One region of the Paracoccus sp. TRP genome, then DNA from elsewhere that is predicted to be linked to it. Evidence: riboswitches for the same ligand, from Rfam matches in the RefSeq annotation. Region 1 holds a riboswitch; each other region holds the start of a gene.

Region 1 (9,373 bases):
GGTTGATCAGCGCGCCATCCGCATCAAAGCGCGCGCGGTCCAGCGTCAGCACCTGACGGGTCATTCCGGCCTCGTCAGGTTTCAGAATCTCGCCTTTCGCGCGGTGGAACTTGATGCCATTGCGGTCGTCGGGGATATGGCTGCCCGTGACCATCAGCGAGGGGATGGCGCGGGCAAAGGCGTAATCGGCCAGCGCGGGGGTCGGGACATGACCACAAAAGACCGGCTCGCCGCCTTCGTCGCGGATGGCCGCGGCACAGGCGCGCAGGATGTGCGGGGTCGAGGGGCGCAGATCGCCCGCCAATGCGACCTTGGTGCCGGGCCGGAACTCGCCGACATCACGCAGGTGACGCAAAAAGCCCTGCGTATAGCCATAGGCGACGCGGTCGGTCAGGGCGCTGACCAGTCCGCGCGCTCCGCTTGTGCCGAAACCCACGCCGCTTTCCGCCATCAGGTCGCTGGTGGTAAAGGGTTTTTCAGTCATGGTCGAACCTCGATGCAGGACGGTCAGTCCAGCGATTCGACAAGCGCGCCGGGCCGGACAGTGGCGAAACCGACGGCGCTGTCGGCAATGTCATAGGGCATGAACAGATGCCCGGGCATGGACCAGTGCGCCGCAGGTATAAACGATATTGGGCACATGACTTCGCGCCCGGCATCCGAAGGCGAAAGCAGCGGCACCCGTGACCGACCCAATACGCGGGTGGGATCGGCCTTGTCCAGCAGCATCGCCCCGATGCAATATTTACGCATGGCGCCGACGCCATGGGTCAGGATCAGCCAACCCTCGTCCAGTTCGACCGGAGCCCTGCAACTGCCGATCTGCGCCAGTTCCCATGGGTACAGGGGGCTGCGGTCCTTTCGCCTTCGGGCCTGTGAAGCAGGTCGTCCGAGCGGATCGGGAACAGGTTTTCATTGTCCTGTCGCGCGATCATGCCGGAATGCCTGTCCAGCCGGCGGGGGAACAGCGCCGTCCCCTTGTTGCGGCTGGACGGACCGGTCAGAGGCCGCAGCCGGAACCGGCGGAAATCATGGGTGATAAGCAGCTCTGAAGTGATGGCTGTGCCGCTATAGGCGTAAGGCGCCGGGGCGGGGTATCGGCGACATACCACCATCCGTGCTTTCGCCCCGCGCCCCGCTGTGGGTGCACCTGAATGGAAAGCGGCTCATTGGTTTGCAGCCATTTGACGACCAGCCCCGTCTTGGCTGCGTCAAAGATCATCTCGCCCAGCGGCTGGGCGTCCGAAGGGGCCGGAATACCGTCATCGCGGCCCCAGGGCTTTGCCCAATATTGCGGCGTCAGCCGCTTTGCGCGATGGGAAAGGGTTGAGGATGGAGGGTGAAATTCGGTCCTTGTCTTGTGCGTCTCGATCAGCATCGGCCCGGTCTCCCAAACAGATGATGGTGGATGACGAACATGAAGAGATTGGAATCGCAGGATAATCCTGCCATCCGGGCCTAAGATGGTGGCCGGTCAGCCTTTTTCAGGAGGGGGAGGGGGCGCCCTTGGCGTACGGCGTGCCAATATCTCATCAAACCGCGCGCGTGACTTTGGCGGCAGATCGTCGGGCAGGGCGGGGGCGTGGGCCTCGCCCACCTCGATCAGCATCACCATGCCCATGGCGAAATGCGGGCTGCACTTGATGCCATAGCTGCCGGGGACGGTCAGGGTGACGCTGAAATCCTCATTGATCCGGGATTTGAAAGGCTTGGCCCCTTCGGGGATCATCCCGTCGATGGACGCGGCATTATGGCCAGGCTGGGTCGGGACAAAGCGTACCGTGTCGCCCGGCGCAATCCGCAGAAACGATGGCTCATAGACCATCACGCCCCGGTCCGAACGGTTGAACATCCGCACCTCATGGGTTTCGGCAAGGACGGGTGTGCCCAGCAGCATGAAGGCAAGAAGGGCGGATTTCATCAGTCACTCCTCAAGACAGCGGAAACGGAAAAGGACGGTGTCGTCGACAGGATCGGTCAAAGCTGTCGCGCCAACGCGAAAGGTTTTGGCCAGCTGTTCAGGGGTCAGGACTTTGGCGGGCGGACCGCAGGCGATCAGCCGGCCCTGGGCCATGACGCCGATACGGTCACAGCCCAATGCCTGATTAAGGTCATGCAGCGCCAGAACCACGGTTACTGGCAGGCGGTGGACCAGCCGCAGCAGTGCAAGCTGGTGATGGATGTCCAGATGGTTTGTCGGTTCGTCCAGAAGCAGCAGGCGTGGGCGCTGGGCCAGAGCGCGGGCGATATGGACACGCTGGCGCTCTCCGCCTGAAAGGGTTTGCCATTGCGCCCCGGCCATATGCTCCATTCCAACCGCACATAGCGCATGCTCAACGATGGCCGCATCGCCCGCGCCAAAGGGGGACAGTGCTGACAGCCATGGTGTTCGACCCAGCCCGACCGCGTCGCGGACGGTAAGTGCCTCGGTCGTTTCGGCCTGTTGTTCGACAAAGGCGATCCGGCGCGCGACCTCGCGCCGGGACAGGCTGGCAAGCGGGGTCTCACCCAGCCACACCCTTCCGGCTGAGGGGGGCAACAGCCCGGCAATCAGCCGCAGCAGCGTGGATTTGCCCGAGCCGTTCGGCCCGATCAGGCCAAAGGTCTCGCCCGGCGCGATTTCCAGCGTCACACCCTCGACAATGGGACGGGTACCGGCCCTCCAGCCCAGATTGGCGGTCCTCAGTCTCATGTCCGGCCCCGGCTGCGGATCAGGATCAGGGCAAAGCCCGGTGCACCGACCAGCGCAGTTACCACGCCGATGGCTACCACCTGACCGGGGATCAGTATGCGTGACACAATGTCGGCCGCGATCAGAAAGACCGCGCCTGCAAGCGCCGACCATGGCACCAGCCGGCCATGCCGGGGGCCGACGGCAAAGCGCATGGCATGGGGCACGACCAGCCCGACGAAACCGATCGAGCCGACAAGGCTGACCATGGTCGCGGTCATCAGCGTGGTCGTGCCGATCAGCATCCCCTGCACCCGGCGCAGGGAAATGCCCAGTGCCGCTGCCGATTGCGCACCAAAGGAAAAGGCATCCAGCGCCCTTACATGCCAAAGGCAGGCCAGAAAGCCGATCAGGGCTGCCGGAGCCGCCAGCGACACATCCGGCCAGCGCACGCCCGACAGATTGCCGAGCAGCCAGAACATGATGCCCCTTGCCTGTTCGGCATTGGCCGACCTGGCGATGAAAAAGCTGGTCAGCGCGTTGAACAGCTGCGAACCCGCGATCCCCGCCAATACCAGCTGGGCGGGGCCGCCTCCGGCAGCTCGCGCCAGCGCCGCGACCAGGCCAAAGGCCAACAGCGCCCCGGCAAAAGCGCCCGATGACAGGCCCAGCGCGCCGCCGCCAAGGCCAAGGATCGTCACCGCGACCGCGCCGGTCGACGCCCCTGCTGATACCCCCAGCAGATAGGGGTCAGCCAGCGCGTTGCGGATCAGCGCCTGCAAAACCACCCCGGACAGCGCCAGTCCCGCGCCGCAGGCAGCCGCGACCAAAGTGCGCGGCATGCGATAATTCCAGATGATCGCCGCATTGATCGAGTCCACCGGATATCCGGCACCAAACAGCTTGTTGGCCAGCACCGCCAGCACGGTATCAGGCGGCAGGGGCATTTCGCCGATGATAACCCCGGCAAGGATCGCCACCGTCAAAAGGCTGCCTGCCAAGATCCATCGCCACGCGGGCGCGCGCGGGCGATAGCTGCGGACCGTCGCGACCGTCATTCGAGGTTAAAGGCCGGCAGCGCCCCGGCCAGTGTTTCAAGCGCCGAGACATTGCGGATCGAGGGGTCCATCGAATGGGCGTCAAGCACCACGATCCGGTCATTGCGAACCGCCTCCATCTGGCTGGTTACCGGGTCGGACTTCAGGAACTCGATCTTCCGTTCGTAATCGTCAGCCTCGAACCGGCGACGGTCCATCCGGGCGATGACGATGACCGAAGGATTGGCGCGGGCGATGGTCTCCCAGCTGACGGTCGGCCATTCCTCATCGCTTTCGATGACGTTCTTCAGCCCCAGTTTTTCCATCATATAGGCGGGTGGTCCCTTGCGGCCCGCGACATAGGGATCAACGTCCATCTCGGCCGACGAGAACCAGAACACGGCCGAGGCATCTTTCAGGTTCAGCGACCGGGCGTTTTCAACTGCCGCCGCCTCGCGCGCCTTCAGATCGGCGACCAGTGCCTCACCCCGTTCCGGCACGTCAAAAATCTGTGCCAGTTCAAGAACGCCGGCATGAACGGATTCCATCTGGAACATGGCATTGCGGGTCCCGTCCGAGCCGCTGCTGTTGTCTTTGTTCCAGCAGTCCGCGGGCAGCACATAGGTCGGGATGCCGACATCGGCAAATTGCTCACGCGTGGCGACGATTCCTTGAGGACCGATGTGCCATTCGTATTGCACAGTGACCAGGCCGGGCTTTTTCGCCACCACCGATTCAAAGCTCGGATCGTTGTCGGCCAGCCGCTCGATCGAGGCATTCACCTCGCGGTATTCGGGCAGGACCTCGCTGAACCAGACGGCAGTGCCCTGGACCTTGTCGGCCAGCCCCAGCGAATAAAGGATCTCGGTCGCGGCCTGTCCGACACTGACCACGCTGTCAGGTGCATGGCTGATGGTCAGATCGACGCCGCAGTTTTGCAGCCTCAGCGGATATTGGGTCTGTGCGCCTGCGGGCAGGGTGGCAAGGATCATGGTGGCCGCGCCAAGCAGCGCGGCAGTCAGTGTGCGGGCAAACATGAATTGTCTCCGGTTGTGAGGGCAGCCAGGGACGGGAGGAGAGGAGCGGCCCAAAAACTGACAAGCGCCCTTGCCTTGCGGCAGGGCCTGATGCTGGCTGGGACGGGCGCGGCAAGGCACCCTTTGGGCAAATTCATCGAACACCTCCCCGGACACCCCGCCCGGGCTGCGTTGAAACGGGTGTCGGCAGGTCTCCTGACTGGCGGGTCGCGGGGCTTTCCACGGCCTTCCCGTGGCGCATGGCCACAGTGGCATTTTCGTGGATGTCCTCGCCGCCTACAGTTGCGGGGGCAGTTCCGGTTCACCGGACAGGTCCGGTGGCGGATTCCCTTTCAATTCCATATGGAAACCGACACCGGGCAACTACCCGCCAAATTGCGGATGAACAAGGTAAATCTGGCTTCCATGGCAGGGACTGCCCCCACAGGCCGGGAAGGGCCAAGGAAAACCGCGTCAGGATGGGGGAGTGGTGTATCCTGTCGTGGCCTTTCCGGCCCTCGCATGATGCGCGTCACATAGAGCCCGGCCGGCGCATCTGAAATTGTCAGGTCATGAAAGCGGATCAGCTGTTATATCAGTGGGTTACGCCACTGCCGCCGACCACGGCAATGTTATATGGCCTGCCTTCGACCGGTACGGTGCCGACCTCGCTGAAATCCTTGGTCGAGATGCGCCGGATCAGCCCGGCATTCGGGTCGCTCAGCACGATCTCGTCCCCGGCGACGGCAATGCGCGGGCGCGGATCGTTCCAGTGGCCGTCCATCGAATATGGCGCGGTGACCTTGGTGCTGTCGCTGAGAGCGGCGTCAAGCAGGTTCACACGATGCAGGCTGCCATCTTCGGTCAGGACATAGCCTGTCGCGGGGCTGGCTGGGTCTAGCGCGAAATCCACCCGGCGGAACGGCAGGTCGATATAGCGATAATGCGGGGCCTCTTCGGGGTCGATGACAACCAGGCCCTTGGGTCCGAAATTGCCCAGAAAGATCTGCATCCCGGATGAGCCAAGCAGGGTCCCGGTGGTCACATCTTTGGGCAGATCCTCGGGATAGGGCAAAAGCCTGTATTCCGGCCCCTGATCACCCGCCTTGACGGTCAGCACGCCCTCTTTGCAACCGGCGGCCAGATAGGCGCCCGAGAAAGCCTCGCCATGGATGGCGGTGCAGGTGGCCAGATTGCCCGTGGGGTTGCCTTTGGCGTCAAAGGCTTGCAGGCCCAGACGCGGTACCGAGGCATCGCCCTCGACCGGTTCGTCCGAGGCGACGGTCGAAAGCCAGCTTTTTCCCAGTGGCGTGACAAAGCCATGATGGGCGCGGGCCTGTGGGAACTTCACCGGCTCGACCTTGCCCGCGGCCAGCGCGGCGCTGTCGAGAATCTCGGCATAGCTGCCCTTGTCATAATTCAGCACCACCTTGCCGTCGTGCGCGACAAGGTGAAAGGGCCGGGGTCCCGACAGGTGCAGGTCGATGGCTGCGGGTTCTTTGACCTCAAGGTCCTGATGATCGCCATGATCGTGCAGTGAGATACCGCTGCGGATGAATTGCACGGTATCGGCCTCGGACTGGACTGCGGCGACCACCGCACCGCCCGCGACCGGATAAAGCTTGACCTGTCCAGTGGTCTGGAAAGTCCAGCGATGCGCGGGCTTGGACAGGTCAAAGGCGGTGATCTGCCCTTTCTCATGATCGCCCACAAAGACACGGTAAACGGTGTCATCCTTGTGGTCATGGGCAATGCCGGTACCAGCAAGGATCAGGGTCAGGGCGCTGGCACCCGCAAATTGTCTGAGCATGATTAGCCTCCTTGGTCGTTCGGAATGGGTTGCGGTTAGCTTGCCCGGTTTCCGCTGGTCCCTGCAGGGCAGCAGGGACCGGCTGCAGAAAACTGCAGTTCCGGGGCGGGACCGGAGCATCGCTGGCGACGGACTCAGTTTAGTAATGTTATTACATTACCAAAATGGAACGACAAGAGACTTGCCTCGGGAAAATGCCGCCGGATCTGCGGATCAGGGGGAGCGCCGCTTGCTCCCGGACAAAACAGAGATCGCCATCGGAGCTTCCATGCGGCGGACAACATGTGTTCGCTGTAGCGAGGTTCTGAGCCCGCCTTTCACCATGATCGTGATACAGCATCACGCATGACCTGACGGGCAGGGCCGATCAGGAGCATTTCCGCGCCAGCGGCGGTTCAGTGCCAATTACCGCACAAAGGCTTGCCGGGGATAGGCCACAGAGCCGCCGAATGCTGGTCGAGAAGCGGGCGTCGCTGTCCGGCGGTGCGGGCAATGGCGGCGGTTTGGCTACGATCTCGACCACGCTGATGCGGTCCGTTGCAAGACCTGCTAGGCTGGCCCGGACATCGTCATAGCAAGAGCAGGAGGCTCGGATGAGCTGGAACCCCACTCAGAACCCGGATTGCCCCGAAAACATGGGTCTCGACTCGATCGAGACGCTGATCATCCCGCGCGCCCGCGATCTGGGCGGGTTCGAGGTGCGCCGCGCTTTGCCCGCGCCGCGCCGGCAGATGGTGGGGCCGTTCATCTTTTTTGACCAGATGGGCCCGGCCGAGTTCCTGACCGGGGGCGGCATCGACGTGCGGCCCCACCCTCATATCGGGCTGGCGACGGTGACCTATCTTTATCAGGGCGAGTTTCACCACCGCGACAGCACCGGGGCCGATCAGATGGTTTATCCGGGCGAGGTGAACTGGATGATCGCCGGCAATGGCGTCACCCATTCCGAACGCACCAGCGCCGAGATGCGCCAGCGTCCCGGTTCGCTCTTTGGGATCCAGACCTGGGTTGCGCTGCCTGAAAGCCAGGAGGACCGCCCCGCCGCCTTTGAACATCACGGCAAAGAAGCGCTGCCTTTCCTTGAGGCCGAGGGCAAGCAGGCCCGCCTGATCCTTGGGACGGCGTGGGGTGAACGCGCCCCGGTCAAGACCTTTACCGAGACCTTTTATGCCGATGTGATCCTGTCTGCGGGTGCCGCATTGCCACTGCCGGATGAGCATGAGGACCGCGGTGTCTATGTCGTCGAAGGCAGTATTCTGGTAGCGGGAGAGACCTTTGAGGCCGGTCGGATGATGGTGTTCCGCCCCGGTGACCACATCAGCCTGAAGGCGGGCGAGACGGGCGCGCGGCTGATGGTTCTGGGCGGCGAGACGATGAACGGGCCGCGCTATATTTCGTGGAACTTTGTCGCCTCGTCACGCGAACGGATAGATTCAGCCAAGCAGGCCTGGGCCGAGGGCGATTGGGATCACGGCCGCTTTCGCCTGCCCCCGGGTGATGAGAATGAATTCATCCCATTGCCTGACAGCCTGCGTTAAGCGGCTGTCGGCAGGCTGCGCTGTCACCAGATCTCTTGCTGGACATGCGTGACCAGCAGGTTCGTCAGCCAGTCGAGGCCCGGGTCCTCTAGCGTCCGGCGATGGCGTAACAGGCCATAGGGAAAGCTCGGGATTTCGACCGGCAGAGGGAAGGCCGCAAGGCGGAAGGTCTTGGCGATCGGCAAAAGCCGGCGGGGCAGGGCCATGATCAGCCGCGCGGGCGCCAGCGCCGCCATTGCCCCCGAATATGAGGGGCTGATCAGGGTGATCTGTTCCGATATCCCCAGCGCCGCCAGCGCCCTGTTGATCGGATTATGCGACATGCTGCCATAGGCGACGATGGCATGGGACTGCGCGACCCAGGTCTCGATGCCGATTTCTTGTCCACCAGCAAAGGGATGGTCCGGCCCGCAGACCCCGATCAGCGTTTCATCCAGCAGGGGGGTCAGCGACCAACCCTCCCCCGGCGGGCCTCCGGTCCAGAAACTTGCATCAAGATTGCCTGCCGACAGATCGGCAAGGTTTTCGGGATTGGCGGGTTGCAGTGCCAGTTTGACGCCTGGCGCCTCGCGCCGCAGGCGAGCGGAAAAACCCGGAATGATCGACAGCAGCGGATAATCCGAGGCCGCGATGCGAAAGCTGCGCTTACTTGCCTGTGGATCGAACTGTTCTGGCGCCAGCATGACGGCGGCCTGCTGCAAAAGGCTGCGCACCGGGTTGATCATCGCCAGCGTGCGCGATGTGGGGACAAGCCGGTTGCCTGACCTGACGAACAGCCGGTCCTTGGTCAGGTTGCGCAAACGTCCAAGGGCATGGCTGACAGCAGGCTGGCTAAGGTGCAGTTCCCGCGCTGCGTCCGAGACCGAGCCACGTCTGGCCACGGCATCAAGCACGGTCAGCAGATTCAGGTCCAGGCGCTTATTATTCATTTTGTGCATTCCGCATGCAACGTTACTTCATTTGAATTCGTTAACAAGCTGCTGCAAGAGAGTGATGCTTCTGCAGTATATGAATTTTCGGCCTGGGCGCATCTTCGCGGCCATGCCTTCACTTTTTCGAACGATATTTTGCAATGCGAGGAGAGATTAATGATTGAAGCGGTAAGCCTGCGCGCACGTCGCCGGTCGCCCGAGTTTCTGGGCAGCCCGGACATGGTCGCCTTTACGGTTGGGCAGATCGCCCTTGCATCCATCGCCGAGGATGGGGAAATTTCGCTGGAGGCCATGCGCCGGTATCTCTCTCAGATTGCATCGGGGACGGGACAGCTGACCACGCGGGTCAACACCGATATGGCGCTTGAG
Region 2 (9,373 bases), on a different contig from region 1:
CGCATGGCGCCTATTGGTCCGAAGGGACCAAGATCGGCTATCAGGATGTGGGCTCATGGACGCTGATGAAATCGACCCCGGTGGATCGTGCGCAGGCCGCATGGCTTTACGCGCAATTCGTGACCTCCAAGACTGTCGATGTGAAAAAATCCCATGTCGGGCTGACCTTCATTCGTGAATCGACGGTGCAGGACAAGTCCTTTACCGAGCGGGCGCCGAAACTTGGCGGTCTGGTCGAATTCTATCGCTCACCTGCCCGGGTGCAGTGGTCGCCGACCGGCACGAACATTCCCGATTATCCCAAGCTTGCCCAGCTGTGGTGGCAGAACATCGGCGATGCGCTGTCGGGTGCCAAGACCCCGCAAGAGGCGCTTGATGCGCTGTGCGCCGAGCAAGAAAAAGTGCTGGCCCGGCTTGAGCGTTCGGGCGTGCAGGGCGATCTGGGTCCGAAACTGAATGAGGAAAAAGACCCGCAGGAATGGCTGGACGCCGAAGGCGCCCCCGTTGGCCCGATCGAGAACGAAAAGCCGCAGGGCGAGACGATCTCGTATGACGAACTGATCAAGTCCTGGCAGTAATGCCAATTGCCGGGGGGCGGGGCAGGGCCTTGCCCCCCGGTCTTCGATCCCGCCATGGTCGGGAAATCTGATAACCGAGGCACCGGATTAGGCCATGTCGCATATTCTTTCGATTGACCAGGGCACGACTTCGTCGCGCGCTATCGTTTTTGGGCCCGGCTTGCGGGCGATTGCCAGCGCGCAGCGCGAATTTACCCAGCACTACCCCTCGTCCGGGTGGGTCGAACATGACGCGTCGGATCTGTGGGTGACCGTTGCTGGCGTGGCGCGCGAGGCAGTCGAAAAGGCCGGGCTGCATGCCAGCGACATTGCCGCCATCGGCATCACCAATCAGCGTGAGACGACGGTTTTGTGGGACCGCAGGACCGGCCAGCCCCTGCATCGCGCCATCGTCTGGCAGGACCGCCGCACGGCCGGGATGTGCGAGGCGCTAAAGGCGCAGGGCCATGAAAAGATGATCTCTGCCCGCACCGGTCTGCTGCTTGACCCCTATTTCTCGGGCACCAAGCTGAAATGGCTGCTCGACACGATCGACGGCGCGCGTGAGCGTGCGCGGCGGGGCGAGCTGTGTTTTGGCACTGTCGACAGCTGGCTGATCTGGAACCTGACCGGGGGTAGGGTTCATGCAACCGACGCGACCAACGCGGCCCGGACCCTGCTTTACAACCTCGCCGAGAACCGCTGGGATGATGAGATCTGCGCGCTTCTCGACATCCCGATGCAGGTTTTGCCCGAGGTGCGTGACTGTGCCGACGATTACGGCGTGACCCGCGCGGATCTGTTCGGTCGCGAAATCCCGATCCTTGGCGTTGCGGGTGACCAGCAGGCCGCGACTGTTGGTCAGGCGTGTTTCGCACCGGGAATGATGAAATCGACCTATGGCACGGGTTGCTTTGCGCTGCTGAACACCGGGGCCGAATGTGTTGTCTCGCAAAACCGGCTGCTGACCACCATCGCCTATCGGCTGAAGGGGCAGACAAGCTATGCGCTGGAGGGCTCGATCTTTATCGCCGGTGCAGTGGTGCAATGGCTGCGCGACGGGCTGGGGATCATTCGCCATGCCTCGGAAACCCAAGGGCTGGCTGAAAAGGCAGACCGGGGACAGGAACTGGTTTTGGTCCCGGCCTTCACCGGGCTTGGCGCGCCCTATTGGCGGCCTGACTGCCGCGGCGCGATCTATGGGCTGACGCGCAACTCGGGTCCAGCTGAACTGGTGCGGGCGGCGCTGGAAAGCGTCGGCTTCCAGACCCGCGATTTGTGGGAGGCGATGCGGGCCGACTGGCCTGGCGCGGCCCAGGGCGTGCTGCGCGTCGATGGCGGAATGGCGGTCAGTGACTGGACCATGCAGTTTCTGGCCGATCTTCTGGGCGCGCCGGTTGATCGTCCGGTGGTGACCGAGACGACGGCCCTTGGTGCGGGCTATCTTGCCGGGCTTCAGGCGGGGCTGTGCCCCGAACCTGACGAGTTCGCCCGCGATTGGGCGCTTGATCGCCGCTTTGATCCCGACATGGCTGAGGATGAGCGTGAAGGGCGTTACCGGCGCTGGAAAAAGGCCGTCGAGGCCACGATGAGCCTTGCCGACTGACGCCTGCTCAGTCGCGCGGAATGGTGTCGAGGGGCTGGAACAGCAGTCCCTCGGGCCCATGGGTCAGATGCGCGGTGATGCCAAAAATACGGGCAAGGTTTTCGGCAGTCAGCACCGTCTCGGGTGGTCCGTCTGCGGCGATACGGCCCTGACCCAGCAGGATGAGCCGGGTGCAATGCCGCGCTGCAAGCCCCAGATCGTGAAGCGAGGCCAGCACGCCCCGTCCCTGATCGGCAAGGTGACGAAATAGCCTCATCACCTCGATTTGTGCGGCGGGGTCCAACCCGGCAATGGGTTCGTCCGCGATCAGCAATGGCGTCTCTTGTGCCAGCGCACGGGCGATCAGGGTCCGGGCCTGCTCACCCCCCGACAGTTCAGTCGCCCGGCGGTGGCGCAAAGGTTCCAGATGCAGCGCCGCGATGGCGCGTTCGATGGCGGCCCGGTCGTCTAATCCAGCAGCACGGGGATGGGCGATGCGGCCAAGCGCGACCAGCGCCTCGACCGGCATCGGCCACGCGATCTGTCGTCCCTGAGGCATATAGGCGGCAGCGCGGGCGCGTTCATGAACCGGCAGCGCTGCGAGTGAGGAATGCCCTTGCACAGGTATCAGCCCCAGCGCCGCACGCAAAAGCGTGGTCTTGCCCACGCCATTCGGACCAAGCAGGCCGACGAACTCGCCAGCGCCAATGCGCAGGTCTATCCCGTCCAGCACCACCCGTCCGGCGCGGCGAAAGGAAAGGGCGCGCAGTTCCAGCATGTCACAACCCCTCGCGCCGGGTTTTCAGGATCAGGTGCAGAAAGAATGGCGCTCCGACCAGCGCCGTCAGCACCCCAAGCTTAAGGTCACGACCGGGTGCGATCACCCGCACCGCGATATCGGCGGCAAGCACGACCGCCGCGCCGCCAAGGGCCGATGCGGGGACCAGCCGCGCCGGGCTTGCATCAACTGCGCGGCGCAGCACATGCGGCACCACCAGCCCGACAAAGCCGACAGAGCCGGCGACGGCGGTTGCGCCCCCGATCAGCGCGGCGATGCCGGCGATCAGCATCAGCCGCAACCGGCCCATATGTACCCCTACCGAGGCGGCCGCGTCCTCGCCCAGCGTCAACGCCTCAAGCGCGCGCCGTGTGGGCCACAGGGCCGCAAACCCCAGCGCCATCAGCGGTGCCGCGATCCAGACATGCAGCATTGAGCGATCAGCGAGCGAGCCGAGCATCCAGAACACGATCTCATTGGCGGCAAAGGGATTGGGCGACAGGTTCAGCACCAGCGAGGTGCAGGCCCCGGCCAAAGCCGAAATGGCGATCCCGGCAAGGATCAGTGCCAGCGCCCCGCCACGCGGCCCGGCCAGCATCAGGACCAGCACCACCGACAAGGCAGCCCCGGCCAATGCCGCAACGGGCAGGGCCAGCGCCCATGCCGCCGACAGCCCGGTGTGGATCGCCAGCACCGCGCCAAGAGAGGCAGAGGCGCTGGTGCCGATCAGCCCCGGCTCGGCCAGAGGGTTGCGCAGGAAACCCTGCATCACCGCCCCTGACATGCCAAGCGCGGCGCCGACAAACAGTCCCAGAATGGCCCGGGGCAGGCGCAATTCGCGCATGATCAGCACCAGCATTTCATCGCCCCGGCCAAATAGCGCGGCAAGGCTTTGGCCAGCGCCCATTGCGGCCGGTCCGGTCAGCAGCGAGGCCAGAAACAGCACTGCGACCAGCGCAACCAGACCCGCGATGGTCAGCGAATAGCGGCTTTGAGTCATGGCCCCTCCTGCAAGGCGAGGCGTGCCTCGCGCATCTGGGCGACGGCGCGCAGGATATAGGGCGTCCCGCAGACCCAGTCGGGGTCTGACATGACCACCGTCGACTTGTCCTGACCAAGCGCCTTCAGCGCGGGATGCTCAAGCAGCTCTTGCCCACGGGCGGCCCCGGGATAACGCCGCCCCTCGACCAGCAGGTCGGGGTCCGCGATCAGTAGCCGCTCAAGCGCCAGTATCCCGCCCGCAGGCAGACCGAGTTCATCAGCAATATTGTCAAAACCGGCCAGCGCGATGATCTGCCCGGCAAGGCTGTTGTGGCCCGAACTGTAGCCGTTCACCGCATATAGCGCCGCGCGTGGGCGCGGGCCCGGGGCGGGATCGGACAGTAACGACAGATCCGCGTCGAAACGCGCGATCAGGCGCTGTGCCTCGGCATCGCGGCCCAGCACCTTGCCCATGCGCAGGATATTGGCGCGGATGCCGGCAAGGTCGTTTTCAACCGGAAAGACCTCGACCGGGATGTTCAGGCGCTGCAACAGCCGGATCGTCTCGGGCGAGGACCAGGCCCCGGCCACCACCAGATCGGGCTGCATGAGATAGATTTCCTCGGTCAGACCGTGATTGGCGGGCAGAGGAGCAGCCTCTTTCGCCATGGCCGACGAGCTGGGGTCCGCTGCTAGGGCCGAGACCGAGACGAGCTGCCCTGGCGCAGCCAGCATCAGCGCCAGCTGGTCGGTGCAAAGATTCATCGACAGGACCCGACGCGGTGGCTGTGCCGCCGCGTGCTGGGCCAGGCCGACGATCATGCCAAGGATCAGCCCCAGCCGTGCTACCATTGCGCCGTCAGCCCCACATAGGCCGTGCGGCCCTGACCGTAATATCCCCAAGCCTCTGAGTAATCTTCGTCAAAGAGATTCACCACCCGTCCGGTCAGGCGCAGATTGTCGGTCAGATCATATTGCGCAGCAAGGTTCACGGTCACAAAGTCGGGCAGCTTGGTCGTGGCGGGAATTGCGGGCCATACGGTGTTGAACCATTCCTGCCCATAATTGTCCGCAACATAGCGCAGATCGGCGGTAACCGAGCCTCGACCCTGTGCAAAATCGGCCGTGGCGCGCAGACCCAGCTGATGGCGCGGCTGACGGGGAACCGGCTTTCCGTCCTCGGTCCGGGCGTCCATATAGGTATAGGTTGCGCCCAGACGCAGCCAGTCGGTGGCATCATAGTCGAGCTCAAGCTCGAATCCCTTGCGGGTGCTGGTGCCAGAGATGTTTTGTGAGGTGGTGCCAGCGCCGGTGATCATATCCTCGACCTTGCTGGTAAAAAGTGTCGCGCCCAGATTTGCCCGCCCCTCGGCAAAGGTCCAGTCCACGCCCAGTTCATAGCTGTGGCTGGTCTCGGGGCGTAGGTCCGGATTGCCCCGATAGGTGCCTGAGGTATAGCCATAAAGTTCAAACATGGTCGGGTTGACGGTTGCCTTGCCCGCTGCTGCGCGCAGCCTCAAGTCGCGGTCGGGCAGGGCCCAGGCGCCGGCGATGCTCCAGGTGGTGGCATCGCGGAAAACGTCGTTGAAACTGCGGCGTAGCCCGGCTTGAATGCCAAGGCCGTTGTCGAACTGGCCCTGATATTCCAGCGCCACCGATTTGCTGTCGCGCTCGTAACGGTTCGCCCCGTAAGCGTTCGAAGTTTCGTAAGTCTCGCGCTTTGCTTGCAGCGCCACGCTTAGTTTTTGCTGTGCATCGCGGACATGGCCGCCGTCCAGTGCCCAACTGCCGGTATATTTGATATCCCGCAGCCGCGAGGCATCGTCGTAATCCGGGACACCTGCGTTGAAATGATCTGCCGTCTGGTTCGAGCCGGACAGAACGAAGCGGTGCAGAAACCGCCCCTCCAGCGCCTCTGCCTCTAACCAGAGCGAACCATAGGTTTCGTTGCGTTTGGCGGTAAAGGGCGTATCAATCACATAATCATCGGGAGAGTCTACGGCGGTCCAGCTCGTCCCGTCATAGCCATATTCCTGCCAGCGGCGGCGCAGGGTAAAGCCCGCGCTTATCCCATCGGTCAATTCGTACGAGCCGGTCAGGCCCAGTGTGTCGTGGTCGTTGAAGTCGGTATCCCCGCCCGGGGTGCGGGATGTATCCTCGCCATCGCTGCGCCGTGACACCGCCGACAGGCTGATGCCGCCGCGCTCACCCCGCGCCTGCACATAGGCACTGGCCGTGCGGGTCCCGAGCCCGCCGACCTCGACCGTTCCGCCATAATGAAGGCCGGGGGTGCGGGCCTGGCGGGTGGTGATCGAGATCACGCCCGATGCGGCATTGGCGCCGTGGATGGTCGATTGTGGCCCGCGCAGCACCTCGATGCGCTCGATATCCTCGGCAAGCATTCCGCTGAAGGTATAATCCCCGCTACCGGGAGAGTTGGCCTCGACCCCGTCGATCAGCACCAAGACATGGTTGGTCTCACCGCCGCGAATACGGATACTGGTCAGCGACTCTCCGGTCGAGGTGACAGACAGGCCGGGGACGGTGCGCAGCGCGTCCTGAACAGTGGTGACGCGGCGCTGTTGCAGATCTTCGGCGGTCAGGACGGTATAGGCGCGGCCATAGGCGCTTTCGACGACCGGAGAGAGGCCGCCCGACAATACGACCTGATCAAGGATCACGGTTTCGGGGACCTCCTCGGCGCTCACGATCACAGGCAGCAGCGCGGCGGTAATGGCGATAAGGGAAACGGTGGTTCTGAACATTCCGACCTGGCCTTTCCAGTGCGGGTCACTGACCCGCGAATTGCAGAATATCCCGTAAAGGCTCTGGGCAGAGCCTGCGGGATGGTGAATGTCACCTCTGCGGGATGGCCGCTTTCCTGGCGCACCCCGCGCCGGAAATGGGTGATCGCTGCGGCAGGTCTCCTGGCTTGCGGATCATTGCTCGGGCCGGCCTTCCCGGGTTTTATCCCAGTGGCATCATCGACCATCGCTCTCCGCATACAGTTGCGGGGGCAGCCCCGGACTTGCCCCGGTCCTTCGCGGACCATAAGGCGTACCGGCGTTCCCTTTTCATCCGGCTGAAGCGCCGGAACCGTAGCGGCTTTGCATTGCCGCACAGCAGCATCAGCTGTCAAGCGCCATCGCGGCAACAGCCCCTGGCGGTATGCTGCCCCTGCGTTCAGGGCGCAACGGCATGATCCGTGATCCCCGCCTTGTGCCCGCCGCCGATCTGTATGAGACAGGGGGCATCCGCGTCAGGAGGTCAGGGATGAACGCATTGAAACGGATCGGCATCGACACCTACATGCTGCTCTTGCTTGGCATGGTGTTGCTGGGCTTGTTCCTGCCTGCGCGCGGCATGGCGGCGGATCTGCTGTCAGGGGCGACCTTCTGGGCTGTAACGCTGCTCTTCTTTCTGTACGGAGCGCGGTTGGATCCGGCATCGGTCAAGGCAGGGCTGCTGAACCTGCGCCTGCAGGGACTGACCTTTGCCGCGACCTATGTGCTGTTTCCGTTGCTCGGGCTCGGGCTGGCGGCACTGTTTGGCCAGGTGCTGGGGCCTGAACTGACCATGGGCCTGATGTTTCTTGCCGTGCTGCCCTCGACGGTACAAAGCTCGATCGCCTTCACCTCGATTGCCAATGGCAATGTGCCGGCGGCGATCTGCGCGGCTTCTCTGTCGAACCTTGTAGGCGTGGTGCTGACCCCGCTGCTCGTCACCCATCTTCTGCATCAGGAAGGCGGAGGCGCAAGCCTCGACGCGATCCAGAAAGTCGCGGTCCAGATCCTGCTGCCTTTTGCTATAGGGCAACTTACCCGCCGCTGGATCGGAGGTTTTGTTCGGCGTCACCGGTTACTGACCATGGTGGTCGACCGGGGCTCGATCCTGCTGATCGTCTATTCAGCCTTTGGCGCAGGAACGGTCGCGGGGATCTGGTCGGCGATCCCCGCTCCGGGGCTGATCCTGTGTTTTCTGGTCACGGCGCTGCTTTTGGCGCTGGCCATGGGGATCATGGCGGGTGCGGGACGGCTCTTCCGCCTACCACCCCAAGATCAGGCCGTGCTGTTCTTTTGTGGTTCGACCAAAAGCCTGGCAAGCGGGTTGCCCATCGCCACGGCAATCTTTCCGGCAGCAGCGGTGGGGGCTACCGTGCTGCCGGTGATGATCTATCACATGACGCAACTGCTCGTCTGCTCGGCCATCGCGCAAAGACGGGCGCACGGATAGGGCCGGGATCAGAAATCCCAGTCCTCATCCTCAGTGGCGACAGCCTTGCCGATCACATAGCTTGACCCCGATCCGCTAAAGAAATCATGGTTTTCGCTATCGGGCGACAGGGCGGCAAGGATCGCCGGGTTCACCTCACAGGCCTGGGGCGGGAACAGAGCCTCATAGCCAAGGTTTTGTAACGCCTTGTTGGCATTGTAATGCAGGAAGGCTTTGACATCCTCGGTCAGACCGATGCCGTCATAAAGCTCGGCGGTATATTTCGCCTCGATGTCATACAGGTCGAACATCAGCGAAAAGGCGAAATCCTTAAGCGCGGCGCGCTCACCCTCGTCCAGCCGTTCAAGACCGCGCTGATATTTGTAACCGATGTAATAGCCATGCACGGCCTCGTCGCGGATGATCAGCCGGATCAGGTCGGCGGTATTGGTCAGCTTGGCGCGGCTTGACCAATACATCGGCAGGTAAAAGCCGGAATAGAACAGAAAGCTCTCCAGAAAGACACTGGCGATCTTGCGCTTCAGTGGCGAGGAACCGGCCTGGTACTCATCGACCACCAGCCGCGCCTTTTGCTGCAGATGCGGGTTTTCCTCAGCCCAGCGAAAGGCTGCATCCACCTCTGGCGTCAGGCAGAGCGTCGAAAAGATCGAAGAATAGCTGCGCGCGTGTACCGCCTCCATGAAAGAGATATTCGACAGCACCGCCTCTTCATGGGGGGTCAGGGCGTCGGGCATCATCGCCGGCGCGCCGACCGAGTTCTGGATCGTGTCCAGAAGCGTCAGCCCGGTAAAGACGCGAATGGTCAGTTCGCGCTCTTCGGGCCGCAGCGTTGCCCAGCTTTGCACGTCGTTTGACAGCGGCACTTTTTCAGGCAGCCAGAAATTCACCGTAAGACGGTTCCAGACCTCCAGATCCTTCTCGTCCTCCAGCCGGTTCCAGTTGATCGCCCGCAAAGGCAGGCGCGGCGCTTGGTCCTTCATCCGAAGAGCCTTTCTTTCGTGTACAAATATCCTCGGGGGTGCGGGGGCAGACAGCCCCCGCTCAGAGCGTGCAAGAAACACAGCCCTGCACTTCGGTACCTTCCAATGCGGTCTGACGCAGGCGGATATAGTAGATCGTCTTGATCCCTTTTTTCCACGCGTAGATCTGGGCGCGGTTGATATCGCGCGTCGTCGCCTCGGCAGGAAAGAACAAAGTCAGGGACAGGCCCTGGTCGACATGTTCGGTCGCCGCCGCATA
Region 3 (9,373 bases), on a different contig from region 1:
TTTCCTGCGCCAGCAGGTTCGACGCACGGATCGCGTGATAGGCGATGGCGGCAAAATAGACACTGGTGAACTCGACCCCTTCCGGGCTGCCATAATGGATGTGTTCGCGTGCGAGATAGCCGTGCAGGTTCATCTGGCCAAGGCCGACGGCATGGGCTTCGTCATTGCCGCGCCGGATCGAGGGCACGGCATTGATCGCCGACATCTCTGACACTGCGGTCAGGGCCCGGATCGCTGCCTCGACGGTTGCGCCGAAATCCGGCCCGTCCATGGTCGCCGCGATATTGAGCGAGCCGAGGTTGCAGGAAATATCCGTGCCCAGATGACTGTAGCTAAGGTCCTCATTATATTCCGAGGCCTCATTAACCTGCAAAATCTCGCTGCACAGGTTCGACATGCTGATGCGGCCCGCGACGGGGTTGGCGCGGTTCACCGTGTCTTCGAACATGATGTAGGGATAGCCGCTTTCGAACTGAATCTCGGCCAGGGTCTGGAAAAAGGCCCGGGCGTTGATCTTTTTCTTGCGGATGCGTTTGTCGTCCACCATCTCGGCATATTTCTCGGACACCGGGATTTCCGAGAAGGGCACGCCATAGACCCGCTCAACGTCATGGGGCGAAAACAGGTACATGTCCTGATTACGCTTGGCGAGCTCAAAGGTCACATCTGGGATAACGACGCCAAGGCTCAGCGTCTTGATGCGGATCTTTTCGTCTGCGTTCTCGCGCTTGGTGTCCAGAAAGCGCATGATATCGGGGTGATGGGCGTGCAGATAGACCGCACCTGCACCCTGACGCGCGCCCAGCTGATTGGCATAGCTGAAGCTGTCCTCAAGCAGCTTCATCACCGGCACGACGCCAGAGGACTGGTTTTCGATCCCCTTGATCGGAGCACCCGACTCGCGCAGGTTCGTCAGCATCAGTGCGACCCCGCCGCCGCGCTTGCTGAGCTGCAGCGCCGAATTGATCGAGCGGCCGATCGATTCCATGTTGTCCTCGACCCGCAGCAGGAAGCACGAGATCAGCTCGCCCCGCGATTTTTTTCCGGCGTTAAGGAATGTCGGCGTTGCAGGCTGGAACCGGCCTGAAAGGATTTCCTCCATAAAGCGCATCGCCAGCACCTCATCGCCGCGCGCCAGTGCCAGCGCGACCATGACCACCCGGTCCTCGTAACGTTCCAGATAGCGCTGGCCGTCGCGGGTCTTCAGCGTGTAGCTGGTGTAGTATTTGAAGGCGCCAAGAAAGGTCGGAAAGCGGAATTTGCGGCGGAACGCGGCTTCCCAGATCCGGTGCAGGAACTCGCGCGGATACTGGTCAAGGACCTCGGCCTCGTAATAGCCCTCATCGACCAGATAGCCCAGCTTTTCGTCCAGAGAGTGAAAGAAGACGGTGTTCTGATTGACGTGCTGCAGGAAATACTGCCGCGCGGCCTTGCGGTCTGCGTCAAAGCGGATCTTTCCCTCGTCGTCATAGAGGTTCAGCATCGCGTTCAGCGCGTGATAGTCCAGTTCGGCCTTTACGCCATTGTCAAGCATTCCGTCCCCCAGAATTTCTTTAACCCCGCCCGGACGCGGGAAATGTCGATTTCGGTGCCGGCCAGTTCGAAACGGTAAAGAACCGGCACCTTGCATTTGTCAGAGATTACCCGGCCAGCCAGCGCATATGTCGCGCCGAAGTTGCGGTTGCCCGCAGCGATGACGCCGCGCAACAGCGCCCGGCGGCCGGGATCGTTGAGAAAGCGGATGACCTGTTTGGGTACCGCGCCGCGCCCCTCGCCATCGGCATAGGTCGGGCAGATCAGCACATAGGGGCGGGCAGGGGCCGGTATCTCGTCCTTGGGCGAAATCGGAATGCGCCCGGCAATCAGCCCAAGCTGGTCCACGAAACGCGCCGTGTTCCCCGAGCCTGATGAGAAATAGATCAGCCCGCCCATCGTGCTGGTCAGGACAGGCGGCCGATCATGTCCGGGCGGAATCCGGCCCAATGCGCATCACCAGCAATGACCACCGGGGCCTGACGATAGCCAAGAGAGGTCACAAGCTCCATTGCCGCCTCGTCCTCGGTCAGGTCGACCAGCTGATAGGCCAGGCCACGCGCGTCAAGCGCCCGGGTGGTGGCGGTGCATTGAACGCAGGCGGGTTTGGAATAAACGGTGATGGTCATGCCTCGGCTCCTTCAGTGTTGTCGGCAACAAGGGGCCGGGCCGATGGCGATGCCATCCGGTCCTGATCCAGCCCCGTGCCCGCCGCACGGTTACGTCATCTCGTGTCATGGCAGGTCTTCTGACTTGCGGGTCCCGGCTTGGCTGACCTTCCCGAAGCCAGGGCCTCAGTGGTGTTCCAGCGTCGCTCGCCGCTTACAGCTGCGGGGGCAGTGCCGGATTTTCACCGGCTTCCCTCTTCTTCGTCCGGCCGGGGCCGGATTCACCATGACCCCGTCAGTAAGCCATGAGAGTTTCGGGCCGTCAACTAGATATAGTGCAGGTTCCTAAGCTATCCACAGAGATGTAGTGTCCCTGTGGGTAATTGCCCGCATTCAGGATGTTAACGAAACCATTCTGTTCAAAAGCAAGAAACCGGGTTTTCCGGTGCCTGTCCTGGCCCATACCGACCCTGCAACAAGCATGGGAGAGGCAGAATGCTGCTCAAGGACAAGACTATTATTATCACCGGAGCCTCTAGTGGAATCGGCGCCGCCGCAGCGCAGATATTCGCGGCCGAGGGCGCGCGGCTGGTGATCTCGGCCCGGCGCGAAGACCGGCTTACCGATCTTGCTGCCCGAATCGATCAAGGTGCGGGTCGCATCGCGGTACTGGCGGGCGATGTTACGGCGCCGGGCCATGCCGAGGCGCTGGTCACGCTGGCGCAGGACCGGTTTGGCGGGCTTGATGGGGCTTTCAACAATGCCGGTCAGACCGGCTCGGGCGCCCGGGTGCATGAGATCGCTGATGCGGAATGGCAGCAACTGATTGCCACCAACCTGACTGCTGCATTTATGGCCGCGCGGGCGCAGGTCCCGGCGCTGTTGGCGCGGGGCGGGGGCGCACTGGTGTTTACCGGCAGTTTCATCGGCCATACTGCGGTACTGCCGGGCATGGGCAGCTATGCTGCGGCCAAGGCCGGGTTGATCGGATTGGTGCAGGCGCTGGCGGTGGATTATGGCCCGCAACGCATCCGCGCCAATGCCCTGCTGCCCGGTGGCACGCTGACCGAGATGGCAGGAGATGCCGCGACCAACCCCGAAACCGGAGGTTTCATCTCGGGCCTGCATGCCCTGAAGCGTATGGCTGAGCCCGCAGAGATCGCACGGGCGGCGCTGTTTCTGCTGTCTGACCATGCAAGCTTTATCACCGGCTCTGCAATGCTGGCCGATGGTGGCAATTCAATCTGTAAGGTCTAGCCCTTGAGGCTGCGCCACAGGCTCAGCGCCAGATCGGACAGATCGCCTAGCCGGGCAAGCACATGCTCACGCTCAAGCGCCGGGGCGTTCTCGGCGCGGTCGAGCCGTCTTAGCAAGCGCATCACCCGGCGCCTGTGGATGCCGGTCCACAACTGAACAGGATCGGCGATCAACCCGGCAAAGGTGGTTATGACCGAGGCCAGCATGGCCAGACCGATTCCGGTCAGTACCAGCTTTGCCGTCGACAGCTCGGCCGGAAAGGCCCAGTACCACATGCGGCCGGCCCAGCTTCCCAGTGCGAAATCCCGCACTGCCTGTGCCTGCGCCTGCAGATGCGCGATCGGCCCGGCAAGCGAGATGACCCCCGGTGTCGGGCGATGAAAAAGCACCAGCCCCGCAACCAGAACGATGAGCGATGTTGATATCTCAGCGACGGCGTTGCGGGTCTCGGCATAATCGGCCACTGCGCGGGCGATGCTTTCGGGCGGGGCCTTGGGGGCCAGATCCTTATCTGCAAGGTCGTCGATGAAATACGCAAGATCGGCCCGGATCTGCCGGGCAACATCGGATTTCAGGAATATCTGCCGCCCGGCCAGCCAGTCTGCTGCCTGCAACAGCCTTAACCGCCGCAGGATTGGTGCACCCAGCCGCACCAGCAGGAACAGTGGCGATAGCATGACGTTCACCGGCGCGCGCAACAGGTCCAGTCCAAGCGCATGGCAATGCAGCGCCAAGGTGCCGCGCAAGCCGTAGCGGTCGCGGACAAAACGGCGAACCTCTGTTTCGCGCCGGGTCATCGGGCGGGTGTCGGCGGGCTGCAACATGGCCCATATCTAGGGGCGGGCGCTGCTGCGCTCAATCCTCATGTCAGCGCAACCAACCCCAGCCCGAGCGCCGAGATGAACAGCCAGGCCACTGCGCCCAGCAACAGGGGTCGTATGCCTTTGGCGCGCAGCTTGCGCAGATCAGTCTCCAGCCCCATCGCGGCAAGTGCCATGGTCAGCAGAAAGGCGGTCAGGCCTGCGACTTCGGCATGCAGCGCCTCGGGAAGGGGCAGGGCGCTGTTCAGCACCACCACAGCTATAAATCCTAATACGAACCACGGCGTCGGGGCTTTGCCCGTGCCCTTGGCTCCCCGCCGACGGGCAAGCGCACCCAGCGTCAGGATCAGGGGGGCGAGCATGATGACGCGGCTAAGCTTGGCGACTGTGGCGGCCTGCCCGGCCTCGGCCCCGTGCTGGAAACCTGCGCCGACGACTTGTGCTACCTCATGGATGGTCGCCCCGACCCAGATGCCGTACGAGGTCGGCCCCATCGCCATCATCCCGCCAAGGATCGGCATCGCCAGCATCGACAGCGAGCCAAAAACCGTCACGCAGGCGATGGCATAGGCGACGTCCTCGTCCGTCCCACGCGTCACCGTATTGGTGGCGATTACCGCAGATGCACCGCAGACCGAGGTGCCGGCGGCGATCAGTTCGGCCAGCCGTGCCTCGACCCCCAACACGCGGCCCACCCAGCGGGTAAACACGAAAGTCACGGCCAGTGTCACGGCAATCACGGTAAGACCTGGCAGGCCGACAGCGCGCAGCTGCTCAAGCGTCAGTTGAAAGCCCAGCAGGACGATAGCCAGACGCAGGATACGGCGCAGCGAAAAACCGATCCCGGCGCGGGCAGCCTCGGGGGTGCCGGTCAGGTTCCCAATCGCCATTCCCAGCACCATCGCCACCACCAGAGGGCTAAGCGCCGCGATGCCCGACAGCTGCTGCACCGCTGTTGCGGCGACCGCGATCGCAAAGGTCAGTCCCAGCCCCGGCAAGACAGGGAATCGCCAGCCAGCAGCGGTGATCTGGTTTTGCGAACGCTGATCTGTCGAGGACATGTTCGTACCTTTCTATCTTTAAGGCGGAACATGGTCCCTGACTGCTGTTCAATCTATCGCATTATATTTGCCATATTGTTCGATAATTCTTATTAATCAAGCATGACCCTTGAGCAGCTTCGTATCTTTCTGGCCGTGGCCGAACGTCAGCATGTCACCCGTGCTGCCGAGGCGCTGAACTTGACGCAGTCAGCGGTCAGCGCAGCGATTTCGGCGCTTGAGGCCCGGCATGGTGTACGCTTTTTTGACCGGATCGGGCGGCGGATCGTGCTGACTGACACCGGCGCCGCCTTTATGACCGAGGCCCGCGCGGTGCTGGACCGGGCCGAGACCGCCGAGATGGTGCTGGAGGATCTGGCGCGTGAGCCGCGCGGCCGGTTGCGGGTGCACTCCAGCCAGACCGTGGCGAGCTATTGGCTGCCGCCGCGGCTGGTCGCGCTGCGCGAGATGCATCCGGGGATCGAGCTGCGCCTGACGGTCAGCAATACCACTCAGGTCGCTGATGCGGTGCAAGAGGGGGGCGCTGATCTGGGTCTGGTCGAAGGCGCGGTCAGTCACGGCGATCTGCATCGGCAGGTGGTGGCACGAGATCGGCTGGTCCTGATTATGGCCGCCACCCATCCCTGGGCCGGGCGCGAGACGGTGCCGGTGGCCGAGCTTACCACGCAAAGCTGGATTTTGCGCGAACCGGGATCAGGTACACGATCCGAGTTCGAGGTCTGGCTGACTGAGCAGGGCCTGTCTGTTGCGGCGCTGCCGGTGGCGCTGGAGTTACCCTCGAACGAGGCAGTGCTGAGCGCGGTTGCCTCCAGCCGATGCCTTGCGGCACTGTCTCAGCGGGCGGTGGCACGACCGGAGGCATCGGGCTGGATCATTACCCAGCCGCTGACGGGGGCCGAGAGGCCATTTGCGTTGTTAACCAATCCGCGGCGCTATCGCACCCGTGCAGTGCAGGCGTTGATTGATATTCTGACGGATGAGGGTTTCGTGACCGGGCTGCCCTGAGGCTGGCCTTTCCGACATAAAAGGGCCTGCGCCATCGGGAGGGAGGGCGCAGGCCGTCGTCTCGGCAGGGCTGACCGGGTCTTGTCACGCGGGCCCCGGTCAGCCCTGCGAGGGACCTCGTCAGCCGTGCTGCAGCTGGGTCATGGGTGCATCTTCGTCCAGCAGATCCGGCTCTGAGATATCTTCGCCATCCAGGATGCGGCGGGCGCGGTCGCGGTCGATATCGCCCACCCAGGATGCGACGACCACGGTGGCGACGCAGTTGCCCAGATAGTTCCCCAGCGCACGGGCGATGCCCATGAACCAGTCCACCGACAGCACCAGCACCAGACCGATGGCGGGGATCGCGGGGATCGCGGCCAGCGTTGCAGCCAGGATCACGATAGCCGAACCCGGCACCCCATGCGCCCCCTTGGAGGTGATCAGTGCCACGCCCAGAATAGCCAGCAGGTCCGTGGTGGACAGCGGCGTGTTGGTCGCCTGGGCGATAAAGACCGCTGCCAGCGTCAGGTAGATCGAGAAGGCGTCAAGGTTGAACGAGTAACCCGTCGGCACCACCAGACCCACGGTCGAGTCCTTGATGCCCAGCTTTTCCAGCTTGCGCATGGTCTGGGGCAGGACCGAGTCGCTTGATGCGGTGCCGGCAACGATGCTGACCTCGGTGCGCAGGTAGCGGATCAGCTTGATGATGCTGAACCCGGCCATGCGCATCACGAAACCCAGGACGACAAAGACAAAGATGGCGATGGTGACGTAGAACAGCCCGACCAGATAACCCAGCTGTGCCAGTGAACTGATGCCGTATTTGCCGACCGTAAAGGCGATGGCGCCAAAGACACCGATCGGGGCCAGACGGACGATAAAGCCCATGATCTTGAAGGTCACGTCGCCCGTCAGTTCGATCATGTGCAAAAGCGGCTTGCCACGTTCGCCAACCAGCGACAGCGCGCAGCCAAACAGCACGGCGACCAGCAGCACCTGCAGTACGTCGCCCTGAGCAAAGCCGCTGACCATCGTGGTCGGGATCAGCTTCATCAGGAATTCGACCGTGCCGCCGCTGCTGACTTCATTGGCGCGGTCGACATAGGACGACAGGGCCGAGGCGTCGAGCTGGGTCACATCTATGTTCATCCCGTGACCGGGACCAAAGAGGTAGGCAATCGCGATGCCAAGGGCGAGAGCGATCGTGGTGATGACCTCGAAATAGATGATGGCGCGAATGCCGACCTTGCCGACTTTTTTCAGGTCACCCGCGCTGGCGATGCCATGCACGACGACGCAAAAGACGATGACGGGGATCAGCATCTTGATAAGTTTGATGAACCCGTCCCCGAGCGGCTTCATCTTGGCTGCGAATTCAGGCGCGAAAAAGCCGGCGATGACCCCCAGCACCAGCGCCACGCAAACCTGTCCAAACAAGGACCTGGACCATTTTGGCATGTGTTTCCGTTCCCCCCTGTGACGGAAGAGGTGCGCCGCGGCCTGCACATGCCGGATGCGTCCTCACTCGCATCGGGCAACATGCAGGCCGAGACAGGCCCCCTATTTGATCAATAGTTGGCGAATGTCACATCCGTGTCTAATATTGATTTATTAGTGATCTATACGGTGACGCTATGAGAATGCGCCAACTCCGCTGCTTTGTCGTTCTGGCCGAAGAGCTGAACTTTACCCGGGCAGCCCGTAGGCTGAACATGTCGCAGCCGCCATTAAGCACGCAACTTCAGACACTTGAGCGTGAAGTTGGCGCCGAGCTCATCAGCCGCACCAGCCGCAAGGTGGCGCTTACACGTGCCGGAGAGCTGTTTCTGCCGCGTGCGCGCAACATGCTGGATCAATATGAACGCAGCCTGCATGAGATCCGGGAAATTCAACGCGGCCAGGACGGATTGCTGGAAATCGGGGCAACTGGTTCGATTTTACGCGGCGGCCTGTCCGAGCTTCTGGCCCAGTTTGCGCGCCTGCATCCACGAATCACGTTGCGTGTTCATGAGCAGACGCCAGCGACTCAATTGACCGAGGTTTTGAGCCGGCGCACGGATGTCAGCTTTAACCGCTCGGTGCCGCGTGATGATGAGCTGGCCTATGAATACGGCTGGCGGGAAGAGATGATGGCGCTGGTGCGCAGCGACCATAGGCTGGCCGGACGCACCTATGTGTCGATCGACGATCTGCGCGAGGATCAGCATGTGGTGCTGCGACCCGAAAGCTCGGATTTCGCGGCCTATGTCATGTCCTGCATCATCGCTTCGGGCTATCGGCCGCAGGTTTCGCAACAGGTCGTTGACGCGCAATCAATCCCCAGCCTGATCGTTGCGGGCTTTGGTGTCAGCATCGTGCCGGCGGGAATTGCACGGCTGACGGCCGGGCCGCTGACATTTCTGCCGATCCGGCCGAACCCCCCGGTGTCCGAGGTCTATATCGTCTATCACCATCGCGACCCGGTCCCGGCACTGCAACTGTTTCTGACCGAGGTGCGTCGCTGTCTTGGTCACGACCCGGGCGTGCCGACCCAAAAAGAGCCGCCGCTGCCCTGACGTCAAAGACCGGCTTCCGAGTTTCGCTTTGACTTGCGGGGCAGGGGCGGCTATGGGGGCAGCTTGGCTCTGCATTCCGGGCCGGCGACCCAAGGCTGGGGTCTGACCGCAAAGGGGATGGTGCCTTTCACCCGGATGCTGCGCATCCCCTTTCTGGCGAAGAAGATGAACGAACATGATATTGCCGCGCCTCTGGCCGCGGCGCTGGCGGCCAAGGGCTATGCCAGCCTTACCTCTGTACAACAAGCGGCGCTTGAGCCCGAGACGCGGGGACGCGATGTGCTGGTCTCGGCCCAGACCGGGTCGGGCAAGACCGTGGCCTTTGGCCTTGCCATGGCGGGCGATATTCTTGACGGCGACAGCCTTCCCGATGTCAGCCAGCCGTTGGCTTTGGCGATTGCCCCCACGCGTGAACTGGCCTTGCAGGTGGCGCGCGAACTTGGCTGGCTTTATGCCCAGGCCGGGGCGCGGATCGCCACTTGCGTTGGTGGGATGGATTACCGCACCGAGCGCCGGGCGCTTGAGCGTGGCGCGCATATCGTCGTCGGCAC

What was found. A riboswitch is a leader RNA that binds a small molecule or an ion and turns the genes downstream of it on or off. The one in region 1 is predicted to bind cobalamin.
Region 2: linked by a shared signal. The riboswitch ahead of PARACOCCUSGL_RS0111180 (TonB-dependent siderophore receptor) and the one ahead of PARACOCCUSGL_RS0112225 (ABC transporter substrate-binding protein) in region 1 are both predicted to bind cobalamin.
Region 3: linked by a shared signal. The riboswitch ahead of nrdH (glutaredoxin-like protein NrdH) and the one ahead of PARACOCCUSGL_RS0112225 (ABC transporter substrate-binding protein) in region 1 are both predicted to bind cobalamin.

The regions. Positions count from the first base shown of each region.
Region 1 covers NZ_AEPN01000021.1:3,920-13,292, reverse strand. Annotated here, with positions in the region: gene PARACOCCUSGL_RS0112255 (phosphomannomutase) at 1-484, opposite strand, end outside; gene PARACOCCUSGL_RS21255 (hypothetical protein) at 508-831, opposite strand; gene PARACOCCUSGL_RS0112240 (pseudoazurin) at 1,475-1,921, opposite strand; gene PARACOCCUSGL_RS0112235 (ABC transporter ATP-binding protein) at 1,925-2,692, opposite strand; gene PARACOCCUSGL_RS0112230 (iron ABC transporter permease) at 2,689-3,729, opposite strand; gene PARACOCCUSGL_RS0112225 (ABC transporter substrate-binding protein) at 3,726-4,745, opposite strand; cobalamin riboswitch at 4,913-5,114, opposite strand; gene PARACOCCUSGL_RS0112220 (metallochaperone AztD) at 5,320-6,534, opposite strand; gene PARACOCCUSGL_RS0112215 (pirin family protein) at 7,128-8,072, shown strand; gene PARACOCCUSGL_RS0112210 (LysR family transcriptional regulator) at 8,096-9,001, opposite strand; gene PARACOCCUSGL_RS0112205 (hypothetical protein) at 9,161-9,373, shown strand, end outside.
Region 2 covers NZ_AEPN01000018.1:43,747-53,119, reverse strand. Annotated here, with positions in the region: gene PARACOCCUSGL_RS0111205 (ABC transporter substrate-binding protein) at 1-578, shown strand, start outside; gene glpK (glycerol kinase GlpK) at 673-2,163, shown strand; gene PARACOCCUSGL_RS0111195 (ABC transporter ATP-binding protein) at 2,171-2,920, opposite strand; gene PARACOCCUSGL_RS0111190 (iron ABC transporter permease) at 2,922-3,920, opposite strand; gene PARACOCCUSGL_RS0111185 (ABC transporter substrate-binding protein) at 3,917-4,753, opposite strand; gene PARACOCCUSGL_RS0111180 (TonB-dependent siderophore receptor) at 4,747-6,666, opposite strand; cobalamin riboswitch at 6,801-7,017, opposite strand; gene PARACOCCUSGL_RS0111175 (bile acid:sodium symporter family protein) at 7,175-8,134, shown strand; gene nrdF (class 1b ribonucleoside-diphosphate reductase subunit beta) at 8,143-9,114, opposite strand; gene nrdE (class 1b ribonucleoside-diphosphate reductase subunit alpha) at 9,176-9,373, opposite strand, start outside.
Region 3 covers NZ_AEPN01000018.1:33,979-43,351, reverse strand. Annotated here, with positions in the region: gene nrdE (class 1b ribonucleoside-diphosphate reductase subunit alpha) at 1-1,534, opposite strand, end outside; gene nrdI (class Ib ribonucleoside-diphosphate reductase assembly flavoprotein NrdI) at 1,516-1,932, opposite strand; gene nrdH (glutaredoxin-like protein NrdH) at 1,941-2,162, opposite strand; cobalamin riboswitch at 2,254-2,445, opposite strand; gene PARACOCCUSGL_RS0111150 (SDR family oxidoreductase) at 2,637-3,398, shown strand; gene PARACOCCUSGL_RS0111145 (DUF6635 family protein) at 3,395-4,222, opposite strand; gene PARACOCCUSGL_RS0111140 (YeiH family protein) at 4,261-5,280, opposite strand; gene PARACOCCUSGL_RS0111135 (LysR family transcriptional regulator) at 5,383-6,285, shown strand; gene PARACOCCUSGL_RS0111130 (C4-dicarboxylate transporter DctA) at 6,406-7,725, opposite strand; gene PARACOCCUSGL_RS0111125 (LysR substrate-binding domain-containing protein) at 7,908-8,822, shown strand; gene PARACOCCUSGL_RS0111120 (DEAD/DEAH box helicase) at 8,988-9,373, shown strand, end outside.